DNA from 3 places in the Colwellia sp. MB02u-9 genome. Region 1 is predicted to be linked to each of the others. Evidence: predicted binding sites of a transcription regulator. Region 1 holds the regulator's gene; each other region holds the start of a gene.
The links. The regulator FNR, encoded in region 1, switches genes on or off when oxygen is low (the NO sensors DNR and NnrR bind a similar motif). The targets are predictions, from matches to a motif close to TTGATCTAGATCAA.

Region 2: the regulator FNR is predicted to act here: its motif matches at 1,557-1,570, upstream of H4J65_RS01655 (OmpW family protein).
Region 3: the regulator FNR is predicted to act here: its motif matches at 1,788-1,801, upstream of H4J65_RS14420 (universal stress protein).

What each region holds. Positions count from the first base shown of each region.
Region 1 covers NZ_JACGVF010000095.1:15,374-18,662, forward strand. Annotated here, with positions in the region: gene ccoS (cbb3-type cytochrome oxidase assembly protein CcoS) at 1-87, shown strand, start outside; gene H4J65_RS11255 (sulfite exporter TauE/SafE family protein) at 91-753, shown strand; gene fnr (fumarate/nitrate reduction transcriptional regulator Fnr) at 834-1,553, shown strand; gene uspE (universal stress protein UspE) at 1,727-2,659, shown strand; gene H4J65_RS11270 (glucosaminidase domain-containing protein) at 3,008-3,289, opposite strand, start outside.
Region 2 covers NZ_JACGVF010000065.1:63,914-67,202, forward strand. Annotated here, with positions in the region: gene H4J65_RS01645 (Sua5/YciO/YrdC/YwlC family protein) at 1-505, shown strand, start outside; gene hemF (oxygen-dependent coproporphyrinogen oxidase) at 502-1,407, shown strand; gene H4J65_RS01655 (OmpW family protein) at 1,652-2,314, shown strand; gene aroE (shikimate dehydrogenase) at 2,442-3,254, shown strand; gene H4J65_RS01665 (hypothetical protein) at 3,276-3,289, shown strand, end outside.
Region 3 covers NZ_JACGVF010000098.1:63,684-66,972, forward strand. Annotated here, with positions in the region: gene H4J65_RS14410 (CaiB/BaiF CoA-transferase family protein) at 1-1,180, shown strand, start outside; gene H4J65_RS14415 (hypothetical protein) at 1,465-1,668, shown strand; gene H4J65_RS14420 (universal stress protein) at 1,860-2,726, shown strand; gene H4J65_RS14425 (DUF21 domain-containing protein) at 2,891-3,289, opposite strand, start outside.

The DNA of each region.
Region 1 (3,289 bases):
CAAAGCAATAATGCTACGCCAATAACAACACAGATAGACAAAACAAACACCTCACAAGAGCAAGCAGACGCAAAGGTCAAAAAATAGTTTATGAGCCTTGATTTTTTCTCCGCATTTATCATCGGATTATTAGGCTCAGGCCATTGTATAGTGATGTGTGGTGGTATTAGCACCATGCTGACGACGGCGATTTCTGATACCTCTCGTCATAAAAAATACGCCATTATATTGGCCTATAACTTGGGTCGTATCGCCTCTTATAGTCTTATTGGCGCTCTTGTCGCATTCACTAGCTCAATGGCGACCAAAAATATCGGATTACCTGTTTCGTTGTTAAAAACTATTGCGGGTGTTTTTCTTATCTTATTAGGTTTGTATTTAGGCCAGTGGTTTATGTGGTTAAGCCGCGTCGAACATTTAGGTAAAAATATTTGGCGCTACATAGCACCACAGACTAAAAAATTTATTCCCATTAAAAACGTACAAAGTGCTTTCGCTTTAGGCGCACTATGGGGCTGGTTACCTTGTGGCTTGGTATATTCTACACTAACTTGGGCATTGGCTAGTGCCGATGCCCTTGATGGTGCCTTGATCATGTTTTTCTTTGGACTAGGCACCTTGCCTGCCTTACTTTCAGTATCACTAGGCACCATAAGTATTAAATCATTATTGAGTCATACACTATTTAGAAAGATAGCAGCCAGCTTAGTGATTTCATACGGCATCTATACTATACTTATTTTATATATATAAAGTGCCTGATATGGACATTATATATATAAAAAATCATGGAAAAATTCATGCGTACATCATGAAAAATTTTAAAGGATATTATGAGTTATAAATCATGCACTATTCATCAACATATTCACTGCCAAAACTGTAGTCTTAGTGAATTATGCTTACCCTTTTCTCTCAATGATAAAGAGTTAGAAACGTTAGATAATATTATCGACCGTAAGCTGCCGATCCATAAAGGTGAGCAAATATTTAACGACGGTCAACCCATGCATGCGCTTTACGCCATACGTTCGGGCACATTTAAAACCTACACCATTAGTAAACACGGTGAAGAACAAATTACTGGTTTTCATTTAGCGGGTGATTTGCTTGGCTTTGATGCTATTGCCAATGCTCAACATCCAAGTTTCGCTAAAGCGCTAGAAACCTCAATGGTTTGTGAGATCCCTTACAATACGCTCGATAATTTATCGAACAGCATGCCAAAATTAAAAAAACAAATTTTACGTATGATGAGTACTGAGATCCGTGAAGATCAAGAAATGCTAACATTACTTAATCGTAAAAATGCCGAGCAACGACTAGCAACATTTATCAGTACCTTAAGTATTCGTTACCATGCCCGTGGTTTATCTCCATCTGAGTTTCGTTTATCTATGACCCGCAGTGATATTGGTAACTATATTGGTTTAACGGTTGAAACCATCAGCCGTTTGCTTAACCGCTTTCATAAAAATGGTTTAATTGCCGTTGATGGTAAACTCATTACTATTTTAAGTTTCGACAAATTAAACGCATGCGCCGCACTTTAATGTCACGCTAACACCTGCTTTTCTACATTGCCTTATTAAGGTATTTCACGCTATGCTTAGCGTGAAATATTATTTATCACCGATAGCATAATAATTTGATTTAAGACAACTATTATTGCCTCAAAGTAGACTATTGTTATAACACTAGTAGACAATTGATAAAGGAATTAGCCATGGAAAAGTATCAAAAAATACTCGCGATTGTTGACCCAACAACAGAAGAGCAGAAAGCGGTAAATCGAGCGATAGAATTAGCACGTAAAACAGGTGCTAGCATTACCGCATTTTTGACCATCTATGATTTTTCTTATGAAATGACCACCATGCTGTCAAGTGATGAGCGTGAAGCCATGCGCCAATCAGTTATTAATGATCGCACTCAATGGCTAGAGTCTTTACTCGCTGATCTTGATTTAAGCGGAATTTCTATCGATTGTCGGGTTATATGGCATAACCGTCCCTTTGAGCAAATTATTGCTCAAGTACTCAATAATGGTTATGACATTGTCATTAAAGGGACTCATCAACACGACAAATTCAAATCTGTGATATTTACGCCTACCGATTGGCATATTCTGCGCAAATGTCCTTGCCCTGTTTTACTCGTGAAAGAGCATTTGTGGCCTGATAACGGTAATATTCTTGCGGCGTTAAACATTGGTAGTGAAGAGGAAGAACATAAAGCACTTAATAACAAAATCACTGCAGAAGCTAAACAGCTGACCCAAGTCATGAAAGCTAATTTACACCTAGTTAACTCATTCCCGGGAACGCCAGTAAATATCGCCATAGAAATCCCAGAGTTTAATGCCAGTGATTATAATCGCTCGATGTTAAAATATCATCAAAAAGCGATGTTAGCACATGCAACTGCCTTTAATATTGCGCCAGAAAACACCCATATTAAAGAGGGTTTACCGGAAGATATCATTCAAAGCATAGCGGCTGAATTAGATGCAGAATTAGTCATTCTTGGTACTATTGGCCGTACCGGTTTATCGGCAGCGCTAATTGGTAACACCGCAGAGCATGTTATTGATAGGCTTAATTGTGATGTATTAGCATTAAAACCCGATGGTTACATTTCACCACTTGATGTTGATTAATATCAGCTAACATCACTAGCATAAAGTTGAATTGGGTCATTAAACGCCTAGTTCAACTTTTCTTGTTTAATAACTTAAACTAGATTATGCGCTGAAGTTTTAACAGCCTTTAGCCAAAAGTATATGACGATAATGTCCTTAAGGTAAATAATGTAAAACGGTTACCTGTGATAGCATAATAATAAGGCTATTATTAAGTTAGAGGTATTACTTTTGCTGATAAAAAACTGAGGAAGTACTACTTTTTCAAAGCAATTCAAGCGAAATTTTTTTAACCGACATGATATTTGAATTTATTTATAAATCTATTTTTATACCTAAATTAGGAATAGCACATTTACATAGCGCTTATTTATTATATAGCGCGAAGTAATGTCGATTATGGCGGATCATATCAGTTAATTCCAACACATAATCTATGCCACGTTCAGAATAACGCATTAATCCTGTTGCAAGAATTTCTGGCGCTAGCGGTTGGTTTTGATCACGTAATTGGCCTCTAATCGATCTAAATACCGTATAGGCACCGTTAGTATTAATATTGTGCAAATAACGTGCGACACCTAAACTAATAGAGCTATAAGCGGCGACTTCATGCTTAGCGCCGGTATTACGGCTACCTGGCACCAT
Region 2 (3,289 bases), on a different contig from region 1:
AGCTTACCCAACCGAGGCCGTATTTGGTTTAGGCTGTGATCCTGATAACGATGAGGCAATTGAAAAGCTGCTGTTGATCAAGTCACGTTTAGTAGATAAAGGCTTAATACTACTTGCGGGTGATTATAGACAACTTTTACCTTATATAGATGAGTGTAAAATACCTCAAGACAAACGCCTGGCGATATTATCTCGCTGGCCCGACGGCATTACGCAACTAGTGGCTAAAAATGCTAACACTTCTAGGCTGTTGACGGGGCGTTTTGACACTATTGCGGTGCGTGTTACTAGCCAGCCAGACGTTGTGGCACTTTGTCTTGCCACTAATAAGCCGATTGTTTCTACGAGCGCGAACTTAAGTGGTAAACCTCCGGCCAAAACATGGCAAGGAATTCCCAATGATCTCGCTAATAAAATTGATTTTATTATTAAAGGAAAAACTCTAGGCTTTGATCAGCCTTCTACTATTATTGATGCATTATCTGGAGATGTTATTCGCTCATGAGCACTATAAATATTAATGTTGTTGTTGAATTTTTAAAATCGTTGCAAGACCAAATTTGTTCCGCGTTAGAGGCTGCCGACGGTAGTGGTAAATTTATTGAAGATAATTGGCAGCGCGCTGAAGGCGGTGGTGGCAGAACCCGAGTACTCACAAATGGTAGCGTTATCGAGCAAGGCGGGGTCAATTTTTCAGTGGTTTCTGGTGATAAGTTACCACCATCTGCAACAGCACACCGTCCAGAATTGGCTGGCCGTAAATGGCAAGCTTGTGGTGTATCATTAGTTATTCATCCTAAAAATCCTTTTATTCCAACATCTCATGCCAATGTCCGATTTTTTATTGCTGAAAAAGAAGGTGAAGAACCTGTGTGGTGGTTTGGTGGTGGTATTGACCTCACGCCTTTTTACCCGTTCAAAGAAGATGTTGTGCATTGGCATCAAACGGCAAAAGATATTTGTCAGCCTTTTGGTGACGATGTTTATCCAAAATATAAAAAGTGGTGTGATGAATATTTTCATTTAAAACACCGCAATGAAACTCGTGGCGTTGGTGGCTTATTTTTTGATGATCTTAATAAATGGGAATTCGATAAGTGCTTTGATTATATGAAAGCAGTTGGAAAAGGCTTTCTTGATGCTTACATACCTTTAATAGAAAAGCGTAAAGCAACGCCCTTTGATGATAATCATCGTCAATTTCAACTTTATCGTCGTGGCCGCTACGTTGAATTTAATTTAGTTTTTGATCGCGGCACCTTATTTGGTTTGCAATCAGGTGGCAGAACAGAATCCATTTTGATGTCAATGCCGCCACTGGCACGTTGGGAATATAATTTTCAGCCGGAAGCTGGCAGCCCAGAAGCAGCACTACAAGACTATTTAGTACCGCAAGATTGGTTATAACCTAGCATTACCGCTTGTTGTTTATTAACCTAGCAATCCACATCAACAGAAAAGTTCGCTGTAGGTGTGGTTGCTACGTTAAGTTACCCAAGTTAAGTTTTTAATTTCAAGACCATTAAAGCCTATTTTTTTAGGGTTTATGATAAAGCTTGAGCTAGATCAAACTGTCGAAAACCAGGCGCGCGTAAAATTACCTTAGTGAACAAATTTAATATTTTTTCTATTTATAAAAGGTAACGCTCTAATGAAAACCTCAGTAATTAATGGACTCATCCTCTCCGCTCTTACATTATCTCCCCTTGCACTGGCTAACCAAGCTGGCGACTTTGTCGTTCGTGGTGGCGCCACTATGGTTGATCCTGCCAGTAATAAAGCTAACGTGTTCCTCGATGGCGCTGATTCAGGTTTAGATGTCTCAGCGGATGGTGATACTCAGCTTGGTGTTAATTTTGTATATTTTTATGATAAAAACTGGGCTATTGAACTCTTAGCCTCAACCCCGTTTTCTCATGACATAAAACTGCATGCCGATGGCGCAACCACAACGCTTGGTAAAATATCTCATTTACCACCGACATTAAGTGCACTGTATTACTTTGATACTCACTCAGCGTTTAAGCCCTATGTGGGTGCGGGTATCAACTATACAATTTTCTTTGATGAGAAGTTTTCTTCAACTTATAAAGAGGCCGGTTTTAGTGATTTAGACTTAGACGGGTCGTTCGGACTGTCTGTTCAACTTGGTGCTGATTACCAACTTGACAAAAACTGGTCATTAAATGCTTCCGCTCGTTATATTGATATTAATACGGATACCAGTTTTAAAGTAGGTGGTAGTGTTAATGGCAGTGCTGAAGTTGAAATAGACCCTATGGTTTATTCACTAATGTTAGCTTATAAATTTTAAAGAGACTTTAACCATATTCAGCACGGGTCAAAGTGATGAAAAAAGCAGTTACCCAGTGACTGCTTTTTTGTTTTCATTGTTTAACAACTAGGGTAGTCTACCGCTAAACATTTAAGCTAGTAATCTTATGGATCAGTATCGCGTATTTGGTAATCCTATCGCTCAATCAAAATCTCCCTTTATTCACCAACAGTTTGCGCTACAGTCAAAGCAAACAATGAACTACCAAAGTCAGTGGGTTGCATTAGATCAATTCGACAATGCCGTAAAAGAATTAATCGGTAACAATGGCAAAGGCGCCAATGTTACCGCACCATTTAAAGAACAAGCATTTGCCCTGTGTCATGAGTTGAGTGAAAGAGCCAAGTTAGCTGGCGCAGTGAACACCTTAATTTTTTCTAATGGAATTATTTATGGTGATACTACAGATGGTGTCGGCTTAGTTAGTGACTTACTCAAGCATCAAGTGCAACTGCGAGATAGTAAGGTGTTATTACTCGGTGCTGGCGGAGCCGCAAAAGGCGTTGTTCAATCAATATTAGAGCAGTCTCCTCAATCATTAACTATTGCCAATAGAACATTAAGTAAAGCACAGGCCATTACTAGCCAGTATCCTAATGAGGCTATTGATGCTGTTACTTTCGCAGAGACCCATAACTTAGCATTTGATATTATCATCAATGCCACATCAGCAGGTCTATCCGGCGATAGCTTACCGATATCAGATCACACAATTAAAAGTTCAACAGTTTGTTATGACATGGTGTATGGCAAAGAGCCAACCGCATTTTTAAAACAAGCAAAACAGCTAGGTGTTGAACATATTATTGATGGCTTAGGCATGTTAGTGGGGCAAGCTGCGGCAAGCTTTCATTTGTGGAGAGCCGTTAGCCCAGCAGTAGAGCCTGTACTTGTCTCCTTAAGAGCTCAGTTAAAGTAATGAAAGTGAAGCGAGCATAAGATGAACCAAGCAAT
Region 3 (3,289 bases), on a different contig from region 1:
TTTAAGCCGAATTTTGGCCGGGCCTTGGGCATCACAAATGCTTGCTGATATGGGTGCTGACGTTATTAAGGTAGAAAGACCCAAAAAAGGTGATGATACCCGTCACTGGGGTCCTCCATTTATTAAACCAGCGCATGGTAATGAACCTGCCCAAGCTGCCTATTACCACAGTGCAAACCGCAACAAACAGTCAATCGCTATTGATATAACCCAGCGACAAGGTCAACAAGTGATAAAAGACATGATCACTAAAGCCGATGTTTTAATTGAAAACTATAAAGTGGGCGGTCTTGAAAAATATGGGTTGAGTTATCAGCAAGTAAAAAAACTCAACCCTAAATTAGTTTATTGTTCAATCACAGGCTTTGGTCAACATGGCCCATACGCACATAAAGCTGGTTACGATGCCATGATCCAAGGTGAGGGTGGCTTAATGAGTTTAACCGGTGCTGCTGATGGCGAACCGATGAAAGTTGGCGTGGCCGTGATTGATGTAATGACCGGGCTTTATAGCGCGAATGCTATTCTTGCGGCATTACTCGCTAAAGCCCATACCAACAAAGGCCAGCACATAGATATTGCCTTACTTGACGTTCAAGTGGCAACACTGGCTAATCAAGGCATGAACTATTTAGCCACAGGTGAAAATCCAAAGCGTTTAGGCAATGCTCACCCCAATATTGTGCCCTATCAAACCTTCGCGACTAATGATGGCAGCTTGATATTAGCGATAGGTAATGATCAACAGTTTGAACGATTTTGTCAGGCCGCTCAGTGCTCAGCATTAGCAAACAATGCCTTATTTAAAACTAATCAACATAGGGTCGAAAACCGTATTGAACTTGTGCCGCTTTTAGCGCTTATTATCGCTAAGCAAAGCACTGATTATTGGGTCACGATATTAGAAGCAATCGCGGTACCTTGTGGACCGGTAAATACCTTAAAGCAAATATTTAACCACCCACAAATACACCATCGCGAGATGGTAAAACAAGTACCGGATAAAGACGGTAGGCTAATTAAAACCGTGGCATCACCTATTAACTTATCGGATACGCCATTACAATATAAACACGCCGCGCCAAATATTGGCCAACATAGCCAACAGATTTTAACGCAGTTTTTACAGTATAATGACGAGAAAGTTGCCGCGTTATTGCAAGCTGGTGTTGTGGCGTAATTTTTATTGTTTGCATTGTTTGTATTTTTTGTAAAAATAAGCGCTTAAATCAGTGGGCTCTGTTGTTTTTACCTTAAATCAGTGGGCTCTGTTGTTTTTACCTTAAATAAAGCGAGTATATAGGTTAAGTAAGTTATTAACCTATATACTAATTATCTGCATATTAACCTGTATAATTAGCCTTTAGCTAGTTCGGTTTGATTGCGAAATGCAAGAGCAGAACTGTTTTAATAAGCCACTATCATTTTATGTCGCTTAATGTCGTTATGTTTATCGAGAAACCCATGTCTAATTCAATGTCTTTAGAAAAAATATTTATTATTATAGCGATCATACTAGGATTTGGCTCTGCGGTTGACTTGATATATGCTTTAGCAGACGCAAATATTCAACTCGCTGAGGTATTGCGTTGTATCTTAAATATTGTTATCGCTGGCTTTTTATATCTTTATTTTAATAAAAAACATAAAGCAAAAGTTGAAGATTAAATACCTGGGCAAGTTAAGCATTACACTCGCCTATAATGACCTGCTTAACTCTTAAAATCATCTGTCCAGATGTTAAATTTATCGTGATCAATAACTCCTCGTCATTAATTTTTAGATAGTTGTTTTATATCAAAGTAAATAAATTTTTGTATGCTACTTTTAATTTATACCTATAAATAAAAGAAGATATTATGAGTAAAATATTCGTTGTTGCCGATTTATCAGACAGCAAACAAGTCGCTATAAAACGAGCTTGTGAACTGGCTAAAACTAAAAGCCAATCATTGCATATTGTTTATTTTTGTTATCAAAGTTTACGTCATATTCAAGATGATCCACAAAATATTAAACAAGCGGTAATCGATGCGGTCACCTATAACGCAGAAAAATCACTCAAGACCTTAGTGCCTGACGACATTGATTACAGTTATGAAGTCGTATGGGAAAAGCGTATTGACCATTGGATAAGTGACTACGCAAAACAACACCAGCTATCAATGGTAGTGAAAACAGCCCATCGCACTGAGACTTTCTTATACACATCTACCGATTGGCAATTATTACGCGCGTGCCCAGCGCCGATATTTATTGTCAGTGATCATAAATGGCGTAAATCGCCAAATGTCTTAGCCGCTATTGATTTAGAGACTAAGCGCAAAAGCAAACAAACACTAAATCATCAGATATTAACGGCAGCGAAAGAGTTTGCTAAAGCGAACAACGCAGAATTATTTGTCTGTTATACCTTACAATTTTCAAAGTTTTTACGTGACTTAGGTTTACAATACAAAGACGAATTAGAAATTAAAGCAGGGAAAACCCTAAAGCATAAAATTGAAAAGTTAGCGGCGGAATATGACATTCCTGTCGCGAATTTTTTTATTAAGGCCGGTGAACCCGAAAAAGTAATTCCCAGTATTGCGGCCCGGCAAAAAGCAGGGTTAGTGGTTATTGGTACTATTGGTCGAAAAGGTTTGAAAGCAAAAGTGTTAGGTAATACCGCCGAGAAAATTTTAAGCTTATTAAAATCAGACGTGCTAGCCCTAAAACCAGAATAACTAGCGGCTATTTAACCTCAATGATCACTGTTTTTTATGACTTTGACCAGGACTTTGATCAGGACTATGAGCAGAACTAATACCAAGCGTTTCGGCTATGCTATTTATAGCCGAAACTAATAGCCGAAACGTGCGCTGAAAAAGGATGATTCAGCGCTAGATGCTTATTTCTCGTCTTTACTTGGTTTAGCTTTACTGACCTTGGCTTTACTGGGCTTAGCCTTACTTTTTTCAGTTTTATTTTTTACCGTGGCATTATCGGTATCTTGCATCGGGGGCAGCATACCTTTAAGTAAACGGCCAAATATATCTGCACCGGTAATAATACGTTTAGTTTCACCCCATACCAGCAGCACATCGTGTTCAATCACGCCATCGAAGTTTTTATCAATAGAGGTACTCACTTTCATTTTTAAAATGGCTTCATTTAACGATGTTGTTTCATCAGTGATAACAACCGGACGATGACAAAAATTGTAAGGGTCAAAGTTTTCTGACTGAAACAGTGCGCTACGCAAGAAGCCATCAGCATCAATAACAAGTAAAGGTTTACCTTCGAGGTT